Regions from separate parts of the Streptomyces sp. M-16 genome, predicted to be linked through region 1. Evidence: riboswitches for the same ligand, from Rfam matches in the RefSeq annotation. Region 1 holds a riboswitch; the other holds the start of a gene.
What was found. Region 1 has a riboswitch for S-adenosylmethionine ahead of AB4039_RS22135 (aminotransferase class V-fold PLP-dependent enzyme). Riboswitches for the same ligand answer to the same signal wherever they lie in the genome.

Region 1 (5,100 bases):
CGGCCATGCTCGTGCACATGATGCGCGTGTTCTTCACGGGCGCCTTCCGCAAGCCGCGCGAGGTCAACTGGGTCTTCGGCTTCCTGCTGCTGGTCCTCGGCATGTTCACCGGTTTCACCGGTTACTCCCTGCCGGACGACCTGCTCTCGGGCACCGGTGTCCGCTTCATGGAGGGCGCGATCCTGTCCGTGCCGGTCGTCGGCACGTACCTGTCGTTCTTCCTCTTCGGCGGCGAGTTCCCCGGCGGCGACTTCGTCGCACGGTTCTACTCGATCCACATCCTGCTGCTGCCCGGCATCATGATGGGCCTGCTGGTGGCCCACCTGATCCTGGTCTTCTACCACAAGCACACGCAGTTCGCGGGTCCCGGCAAGACGAACAACAACGTCGTCGGCATGCCGCTGCTGCCGGTCTACATGGCCAAGGCCGGAGGCTTCTTCTTCCTGGTCTTCGGTGTCATCGCGGCCATCGCGGCGCTGGCGTCGATCAACCCGATCTGGGCGCTCGGCCCGTACCGCCCGGACCACGTGTCCACCGGTGCGCAGCCCGACTGGTACATGGGCTTCTCCGAGGGCCTCATCCGCGCCATGCCGGGCTGGGAGATCAACCTCTGGGGCCACACGCTGGTCCTGGGCGTGTTCGTCCCGCTGGTGATCTTCCCGCTGGTCCTCGCCGCGATCGCGGTGTACCCGTTCATCGAGGCCTGGGTCACCAAGGACAAGGGCGAGCACCACATCCTGGACCGCCCGCGCAACGTCCCGACCCGTACGGCGTTCGGTGTCGCCTGGCTCACCTGGTACGTGATCCTGCTGATCGCCGGTGGCAACGACATGTTCGCGCAGTACTTCCACCTGTCGATCAACTCGATCACGTGGTTCGCGCGGATCGGCTTCTTCGTGGGCCCGGTCATCGCCTTCGTGATCACCAAGCGGATCTGCCTCGGCCTCCAGCGCCGGGACCACGACAAGGTGCTGCACGGTCGCGAGACCGGCATCATCAAGCGCCTGCCGCACGGTGAGTTCGTCGAGGTCCACGAGCCGCTCTCGCAGGGCAAGCTGCACACCCTCACCTCGCACACGCAGTACGAGCCGATCGAGATCGGCCCGACGGTCGACGAGAACGGCGTCGAGCGCAAGGTGGGAGCCGGCGAGAAGCTCCGCGCGAAGCTCAGCAAGGGCTTCTACGGGGAGAACACCCACATTCCGAAGCCCACGGTGGAGGAGTACAAGGAGATCCAGAGCGGCCACGGCCACCACTGATCTCCGGTAAGACAGCTTGAGGGATCGGTTTCGGCCAATCCTGGTGTCGCCACGGTGAGAGCCCCGTCCAGTGTCTGGACGGGGCTCTTCGCCGTCTCGCGGGCTGGATAGGCTGAGATCCTTCCCCATTCGACGTGGAACTTTTCCGAGCAGCAGGAGCGGACCATGAACGTTGTGACCCCGGCAGGCGGCGACAGCGTGGCGGCCCGTGGCTGGCCGGGCCTCCTCGACGCCCTCCTGACCGGCCGGAACCTCACCACGGACGACACCGCCTGGGCGATGGACCGGATCATGCGGGGCGAGGCCACGGACGCGCAGATCGCCGGTTTCATGGTGGCGCTCCGGGCCAAGGGGGAGACGGTGGCGGAGATCAACGGCATGGTGCGTGCCATGTACGATCACGCCAATCTGATCGAGGTGCCGGGCCGGACGGTGGACATCGTCGGCACCGGCGGGGACGGGGCCAAGACCGTCAACATCTCGACGATGTCGGCGCTCGTGGTGGCCGGCACCGGCGCGAAGGTGGTCAAGCACGGCAACCGGGCCGCGTCCTCCGCGAGCGGCTCCTCGGACGTGCTGGAGAAGCTCGGCGTCAACCTCAACCTCACCCCGGCCCGGGTGGTGGAGGTCGCCGAGGAGGCCGGCATCACCTTCTGCTTCGCGGTGAAGTTCCACCCCGCGCTGCGGCACGTGGCGGCGGCCCGCAAGGAGCTGGGCATCCGGACCACCTTCAACTTCCTCGGCCCGCTGACCAACCCGGCGAAGGTCCGCGCACAGGCCACGGGCGTGGCCGACGCCCGGGTCGCCCCCATCGTGGCCGGGGTGCTCGCGGAGCGCGGCTCCTCGGCGCTGGTCTTCCGGGGCGACGACGGCATGGACGAACTCACCACGACGGCCACCTCCCGGGTGTGGTGGGTCCGCGACGGCGCGGTCACCGAGCAGACGTTCGACCCGCGTGACATCGGGATCCAGATCGTGGACGTCTCCGCGCTCCGCGGCGAGGACGCCTCCTACAACGCGGACGTCGCCCGCCGGCTGCTGGCCGGCGAGACGGGCCCCGTGCGCGAGGCCGTCCTGCTGAACTCGGCGGCGGCCCTGGTGGCGCTGGACCCGGGCAGCGGGTCCCTGGAGGAGCAGCTGTCGGCCGGCATCGCGCGGGCGGCCGAGTCGATCGACTCGGGGGCGGCGCGCGCGGCCCTGGAGCGCTGGGCTGCCGCCAGCAACGCCTAGCCGCGGCCGCGCGGCGCCTCCCGGCGGCCGGAGGCCGGCGCAGCCGGACGAAGCCCGGGAGGCCGCCCGCGGCCGAGCGGTGCGAGCACGGCGTTCAGAAGGAGACCCCGGTCCACATCGTGGACCGGGGTCTTGCGCGTGGAGGATCTTGTGGCAGGATGCTGACCAGGTCACGAGTGACAGCGTTTAGGCCCCGGCTTGCTGTCCGGCAACCCTCCTTCCGTGGCGGGGTGCCCCGGGTGATGACCAGGCCGTAGGCAGCGAGGTCTACGGCAAGCGCGGATCCCTCGATACCAGGGGTCCTGGGTCTTCGAGGAGCTTTTTCCGTGAGCAAGCGAATGCGATAGGGCGACTCCGCCCCTTCTTCACCCCTCGGATCAGGGTCGTTGAGGCGTACCCCCACGTCCTTTCCGAGGCCTTCCCGTACCCCTGTGGCCGGCCGGCGCCGTCGCGTCCCGCCGTACCCGCGTACGGGCACACCGAAGCCATTCAGCCCTGCCTGCCGGGAGACACCGCCATGTCCGCATTCCTGAACTCCGCCGCCACCGACGTCGCCGTCGCCGTCGACCCCGCCTGTGCCCAGCCGCTGCCCGTGCTCGGCCGCGATGTCACCGTCCCGCTCGTCACCGGCGGCGAGGTCACCTACGCCGCCCTCGACTACGCGGCCAGCGCCCCCGCCCTCCAGCGGGTCTGGGACGACGTGGCCGCGTACGCCCCGTACTACGGCAGCGTCCACCGCGGGGCCGGGTACCTCTCGCAGCTCTCCACCGACCTGTTCGAACAGAGCCGCGTCACCGTCGCGGAGTTCCTGGACTGCCGCCCCGGCGACCAGGTGGTCTTCACCCGGTCGACCACCGATTCGCTGAACCTGCTGGCCGCCGTCCTGCCGGCCGACTGCCAGGTCTTCGTCTTCGAGACCGAGCACCACGCCTCGCTGCTGCCCTGGGGCGACGCGCAGGTGACCTACCTCAACGCCCCGCGCACCCCGGCCCAGGCCGTCGCCGCCCTGGAGCGGGCCCTGGCCGACCGCGACCCCTACGGCCCCGCCCTGGTGTGCGTCACCGGTGCCTCCAACGTCACCGGTGAGCTGTGGCCGGTCAAGGAGCTCGCCGCCGCCGCGCACGCCCATGGCGCGCGGATCGTCCTGGACGCCGCCCAGCTGGCACCGCACCACCCCGTGTCCGTCCGGGAGCTGGACGTGGACTGGGTCGCCTTCTCCGGCCACAAGCTCTACGCCCCCTTCGGCTCGGGCGTCCTCGCCGGCCGCGCCGACTGGCTCCAGGACGCCCGGCCGTACCTGGCCGGCGGCGGCGCCTCCCGCACGGTGGCCCGCCGCGAGGACGGCGGCGTCGACGTCGAGTGGCACACCACCGCCGCCCGCCACGAGGCCGGCTCCCCGAACGTCATCGGCGTCTACTCCATCGCCTCGGCCTGCCGCGCCCTGAAGGACGCGGGGTTCGAGAACCTGGTCGCCCGCGAGAACCACCTCATCGCCAAGGTCCGCGAAGGCCTCGCCGGCGTCCCCGCCGTGCGCGTGCTCTCCCTCTTCGGGGACGACGCCCCGCGCGTCGGCGTCATCTCCTTCGTGGTGGACGGCTGGAACAGCTCGCACTTCGCGGCCGCGCTGTCCGCCGAGTACGGGATCGGCGTGCGCGACGGCCTCTTCTGCGCCCACCCGCTGGTCCGCACCCTCCTCGGCAGCGAGCCGCAGGAGCCGGGCGAGTGCGGCGCCCCGGAGGCCGCGCCGGGGGAGCGCTCGCTCAACGCGATCCGGGTCTCCTTCGGCGCGGGCACCCCCGACGAGCACGTCGAGCGGTTCGTCCGGGCCGTCGGGGAACTGGTCGCGGACGGCGCCAAGTGGCAGTACCGCACCGAAGAGGGCCGCTGCGTTCCGGCCGTCTGAACCGGTGGGGACCGTGCCCTACTGGGACCCGCTGCCGGCTGCCCGCGCCGCCCAGACCGGACCGCTGCCCGCGCCGGACGGGGGCACCTGGCTGCCGGATCCGGTGTACGGCGGATGGTGGAACCGCCGCTCCGACCGGTGGCGTGAGCGCGACTGGCGCAACGTGCCGGGGCCGTTCTACGGCGCCGGCACCGACAGCTGCTGGATGGGCCGGCTGATCGCCCCGGCGAACGTGCTCTACGAGGACGAGCGGGGCGCGGAGTTCGTCTACCGTCAGCCGCGGGACGTGGCGGAGACGCTCGCGGTTGTGGGCGCCGCCGCACAGGATCCGATGGACGGCTACGCCTGTGACGGTGACCGGCACTGGACCCCGGAGCTCGTTCGTGAGTGGTGGCGGGAGCGCGGCCGGGTCCGTGAATGGGCCGTCCGTCTGGACCGGAGGTGGTCGTTGTCGGAGAGCGGGGAGGAGCGGGAGGCCGCCGGCGGTGCCCGGGAGTACGTCGCGCACATCGACGGCGGTCTCGCGGACCAGCTGCGCGGCTACGTCTTCTGGCTGGCCGAGGGCCGCCCGGCCCGGCCGGGTGAGAGCCTGCCGGGGCTCGGCGGAGCCTGAGGGGGCCGGTACCGGGCGCGGAAACCGGGCCCCTGTGACCCCGCCGGCCAGGTGCTACGCGTCGAGGCCGATCGCGAAGGCCGCTTCCAGGTCGT
Region 2 (5,100 bases), on a different contig from region 1:
GAACGCCGCGTCGAAGACCGGCTCGCGCGGGACGTCGTAGAGGTGGTGGTGGGTGAACCAGAGCACCGAGTTGGCGATGCCGTTGTACGCGCCGTCGTACACGGCCGGGTCGATGTCCAGCATCCGCACCCCCGGCTCGGAGGTGCCCCGGCGCACCGCCTCCCGGTCGGCGTCGGAGAGGGCCGCGCAGATCCAGAGGGCCCCCGGCTGCTTCGCCAGGGCCGCCGACAGGCCGGAGACGAGCCCGCCCCCGCCGCGCCGGGCACTGAGCGTGCCGTCGTCGGAGAGGACGTAGGAGAGCGGGCCGCGGTTCGCGGCGACGAGTACCTGAGAAGCCATGGGGCGAACCTAGCCCGGTCCGCCCCGGCTCAAACTCGTGTGCGGCACCGCTCCGGCGGCCGTCAAGCGACGCGGCGGCCCGCGTACTCCTTGATCTCCGCCATCGGCGGCCGCTCCTCGGTGTCCACCGCGTAGGTGCGCGGAACGAACCCGTCCGGCCCCCGCTCGAACTGGGTCAGCTCCGGCCGCACGAGGTGCGCGCGCGAAAGCCGGACCTGCGCCGTCCGGTAGATCGCGGCGGCCATCCGGCCCAGCGCCCGCCCGTCCTGGTGCCGGTGCAGCCGGACCCCGACGTCGACCTGGGCCAGCGCGTCCAGCCCGACCGTGTGCAGCGCGTCCACCAGCAGGCCCAGCTCGACGCCGTAGCCGACGGGGAAGGGGAGGCGTTCCAGCAGGGAGCGCCGTACGGCGTACTCGCCGCCGAGCGGCTGCACGAAGCCGGCCAGCTGCGGCCAGTGCAGGTTGAGCAGGGGGCGGGCGACCAGCTCGGTCACCCGGCCGCCCTGGCCGGGGGCGTCCGCGAGCGGGCGGTCGTACATGGCCTTGACGAACTGCACCTGCGGATCCGTCAGCAGCGGGCCGACGATCCCGGAGACGAAGGACGACGAGAAGTCCCGCAGGTCGGCGTCGACGAAGCAGACCACGTCACCGGTGGTGGCGAGCAGCGAACGCCACAGCACCTCGCCCTTGCCGGGCAGCGCGGGGATCCGCGGCAGCAGCGCGTCCCGGTGCACGACCCGGGCGCCGGCCTTGGCCGCGACCTCCGCCGTACGGTCGCTGGACCCGGAGTCGACCACCACCAGCTCATCGACCAGGGGGGTCGGCAGGCCGTCGATCAGATCGCGCCGGATCACCTCCACGATCTCCCCGACCGTCGCCTCCTCGTCGAGCGCGGGCAGCACCACGCTGACCGTCGTCCCGGCCGCCCGTTTCCGGTCGAGCAGCTGGTCGAGCGGTCGGTCGGCGGCGGACCAGGAGCGGTCTGCCAGCCAGCGCTCCACCTCATCCAGCACCCTCAGCACTCCCTGGTTCCTCGGTGACCCTCGGCGATATCGGCCGATATGTGATCCATCTCGCGGTTCGGACGGCTGTCTCAACCGCCCTGCCCTTCGGTTACAGTCTTGAACAACGCGAGGGACCACGGCATGCCGGGGTCCCCGCGCACAAACGCACCGGCGCGCCACAGAGCGCGTGTGCCGGTGCCATACCGCTCATCCAGAGGGGCAGAGGGACACGGCCCGTTGAAGCCCCGGCAACCCTCCAGTCGGTTCTCGCGATGCGTTTTCGACACGCACCCCCGCGAGGTCCCCGGCTAGGGAAGGTGCCAATTCCGTCTCATGGCGAAGTGCGCCATGGGGAAGATGAGGAGAAAGGGCCTCGCCGTCATGGCTGCACAGACTGTCGCCACCTCTACCGACCTCGGTTCCGTCGATCTCGGACCCGCCACCGGCCTTTCCTGTCGCGAGTGCGGCACCCGCTTCGAGCTCGGCCCGATCTTCGCGTGCGTCGAGTGCTTCGGCCCGCTGGAAGTCGCCTACGACCTGCCGCTCGGCGACCCCGAGGCGCTGCGCGCCGCGATCGAGGCCGGCCCGAACAACATCTGGCGCTACGCCCCGCTGCTGCCCGTCCCCGCCGACGTGGCCTCCAAGCCCAGCCTGAACCCCGGCTTCACCAAGCTCGTGGACGCCCGGAACCTGGCCAAGGAGCTGGGCGTCACCGGCAAGCTGTACGTCAAGGACGACTCCGGCAACCCGACGCACTCCTTCAAGGACCGCGTCGTGGCCATCGCCGTCGAGGCGGCCCGCGCCTTCGGCTTCACCACCCTGTCCTGCTCCTCCACCGGCAACCTGGCCGGCGCCGTCGGCGCCGCGGCCGCCCGCGCCGGCTTCCGCTCCTGCGTGTTCATCCCGCACGACCTGGAGCAGGGCAAGGTCGTCATGGCCGGTGTCTACGGTGGCGACCTCGTCGGCATCGAGGGCAACTACGACGACGTCAACCGCTTCTGCTCCGAGCTCATCGGCGACCCGCTGGGCGAGGGCTGGGGCTTCGTCAACGTCAACCTCCGCCCGTACTACGGCGAGGGCTCCAAGACCCTGGCGTACGAGATCTGCGAGCAGCTCGGCTGGCAGCTGCCCGACCAGATCGTCATCCCGATCGCGTCCGGTTCCCAGCTGACGAAGATCGACAAGGGTCTGCAGGAGCTGATCAAGCTCGGCCTGGTCGAGGACAAGCCGTACAAGATCTTCGGCGCCCAGGCCGAGGGCTGCTCCCCGGTCTCCACCGCCTTCAAGGCCGGCCACGACGTGGTCCGCCCGCAGAAGCCGGACACCATCGCCAAGTCGCTGGCCATCGGCAACCCGGCGGACGGCCCGTACGTCCTGGACATCGCCCGCCGCACCGGTGGCTACGTCGAGGACGTCAACGACACCCAGGTCGTCGAGGCGATCAAGATCCTGGCGCAGACCGAGGGCATCTTCGCCGAGACCGCGGGCGGCGTGACCGTCGGTGTGACGAAGAAGCTCATCGAGAACGGGCAGCTCGACCCGGCGCTGACCACCGTGATCCTGAACACCGGTGACGGCCTCAAGACCCTGGAGGCGGTGGCCGCGGACAGCGGTCAGACCGCCACCATCCGCCCGAGCCTRGACGCGTTCCGCGCCGCCGGCCTGGCCTGACCCTTCCCACGACTCCCGGAAAGGCGGTAGCGCCATGAGCGTCAACGTCCGCATCCCCACCATCCTGCGCACCTACACCGGCGGCGTCGCCGAGGTCCCGGCCGAGGGCTCGACCCTGGCCGAGGTCATCGAGTCCCTGGAGAAGAGCCACCCGGGCATCGCCGCGCGCGTCCTGGACGACCAGGGCAAGCTGCGCCGCTTCGTGAACGTCTACGTCAACGACGACGACGTGCGCTTCGAGGGCGGCCTGCAGGCGGCGACGCCGGACGGCGCCGGCGTCTCGATCATTCCTGCCGTCGCGGGCGGCTGAGACCCCGAAAAGTAGAATTGCCCCCTCCGCTAATAAGCGGAGGGGGCAATTCTGCTTGATTGGGCGCGGTAGAGTTGGGGAAGTCCCCTCCGGTGCTCTTGCCCGCCGCATATGAGCGGGCCCCGTGAGGGTTGACATTGAGTCAACATGCGTGCGCCCTTTGGGGCTTTGGCGAAGATTGTCTGGCCCGAGTTGCCCTGCCATATGCCAAATTTTCACTCTATTTCTATGTTTCCGCGTGTCCAGAATTCTCGTCGGATTGACCTGTTGCAGACAGCAGCGGTGCGGATACATTCAGCCCCGGTCGAGGCGTTCCGGCGCAAGTTCTGACCCGGGACCGCGAAGTGCGGTACCGCGCAAGGGCCAGTAATAGGGGAGTTAGGCATGGCTCAGGGCACCGTCAAGTGGTTCAACGCGGAGAAGGGCTACGGCTTCATCGCGGTCGACGGTGGTGCGGATGTGTTCGTCCACTACAGCGCCATCCAGATGGACGGGTACCGCACCCTTGAAGAGGGTCAGCGGGTCGAGTTCGAGATCTCGCAGGGCCAGAAGGGTCCGCAGGCGGACATGGTCAAGCTCGCTGCTGCCGGCTGAGACCGAGCGCGATCGACCACCGACGCAACAGACGTACGAGGGGCCCGCATCCCGGTCACGGGATGCGGGCCCCTCGTGCGTCGCCCCGCCGGAGAGGCCGGAAGCCGCCCGGCATTGCCCGAAGCCGCTTGCACTCGCGGGGGTCGAGTGCTAATCATTGGCGTTAGCACTCTCCAGGTGAGAGTGCTACTAAGACGAGGACCGGGTCGGTGAGGCCCGACGGGTCCGGCGGGAAGGAACCGCCGGCTCCGCAGGCCGTCCGTCGCGGGCGCGGGCGCGGTCCGGAGCAATCCACCCCTGTCCGGGAGGACCACTTCAGATGGCCAAGATCATTGCGTTCAACGAGGAGGCCCGGCGCGGTCTCGAGCGTGGCATGAACCAGCTCGCCGACGCCGTCAAGGTCACCCTTGGCCCCAAGGGTCGCAACGTCGTCCTTGAGAAGAAGTGGGGCGCCCCCACGATCACCAACGATGGTGTCTCCATCGCCAAGGAGATCGAGCTCGAGGACCCGTACGAGAAGATCGGCGCCGAGCTGGTCAAGGAAGTCGCCAAGAAGACGGACGACGTCGCCGGCGACGGTACGACCACCGCCACCGTCCTCGCCCAGGCCCTCGTCCGCGAGGGTCTGCGCAACGTGGCCGCGGGTGCCAACCCGATGGCCCTCAAGCGTGGTATCGAGAAGGCCGTCGAGGCCGTCTCCGCCGCCCTGCTCGCCCAGGCCAAGGACGTCGAGACCAAGGAGCAGATCGCTTCCACGGCCTCCATCTCCGCCGCCGACACCCAGATCGGCGAGCTCATCGCCGAGGCCATGGACAAGGTCGGCAAGGAAGGCGTCATCACCGTCGAGGAGTCGCAGACCTTCGGTCTGGAGCTTGAGCTCACCGAGGGCATGCGCTTCGACAAGGGCTACATCTCGGCCTACTTCGCGACCGACATGGAGCGTATGGAGGCGTCCCTGGACGACCCGTACATCCTGATCGTCAACTCCAAGATCGGCTCGGTCAAGGACCTGCTGCCGCTCCTGGAGAAGGTCATGCAGTCCGGCAAGCCGCTGCTGATCATCGCCGAGGACGTCGAGGGCGAGGCCCTGTCGACCCTGGTCGTCAACAAGATCCGCGGCACCTTCAAGTCCGTCGCCGTCAAGGCCCCGGGCTTCGGCGACCGCCGCAAGGCCATGCTCGG

Region 2: linked by a shared signal. The riboswitch ahead of thrC (threonine synthase) and the one ahead of AB4039_RS22135 (aminotransferase class V-fold PLP-dependent enzyme) in region 1 are both predicted to bind S-adenosylmethionine.

The regions. Positions count from the first base shown of each region.
Region 1 is NZ_JBFRER010000048.1:9,910-15,009, forward strand. Features, by position in the region: gene qcrB (cytochrome bc1 complex cytochrome b subunit) at 1-1,259, shown strand, start outside; gene trpD (anthranilate phosphoribosyltransferase) at 1,425-2,489, shown strand; SAM riboswitch class IV at 2,658-2,774, shown strand; gene AB4039_RS22135 (aminotransferase class V-fold PLP-dependent enzyme) at 3,007-4,392, shown strand; gene AB4039_RS22140 (ferredoxin) at 4,397-5,005, shown strand; gene AB4039_RS22145 (Lrp/AsnC family transcriptional regulator) at 5,060-5,100, opposite strand, start outside.
Region 2 is NZ_JBFRER010000043.1:13,475-18,574, reverse strand. Features, by position in the region: gene AB4039_RS20590 (alpha,alpha-trehalose-phosphate synthase (UDP-forming)) at 1-339, opposite strand, end outside; gene AB4039_RS20585 (glucosyl-3-phosphoglycerate synthase) at 402-1,352, opposite strand; SAM riboswitch class I at 1,548-1,707, shown strand; gene thrC (threonine synthase) at 1,725-3,014, shown strand; gene AB4039_RS20575 (MoaD/ThiS family protein) at 3,049-3,324, shown strand; gene AB4039_RS20570 (cold-shock protein) at 3,709-3,918, shown strand; gene groL (chaperonin GroEL) at 4,238-5,100, shown strand, end outside.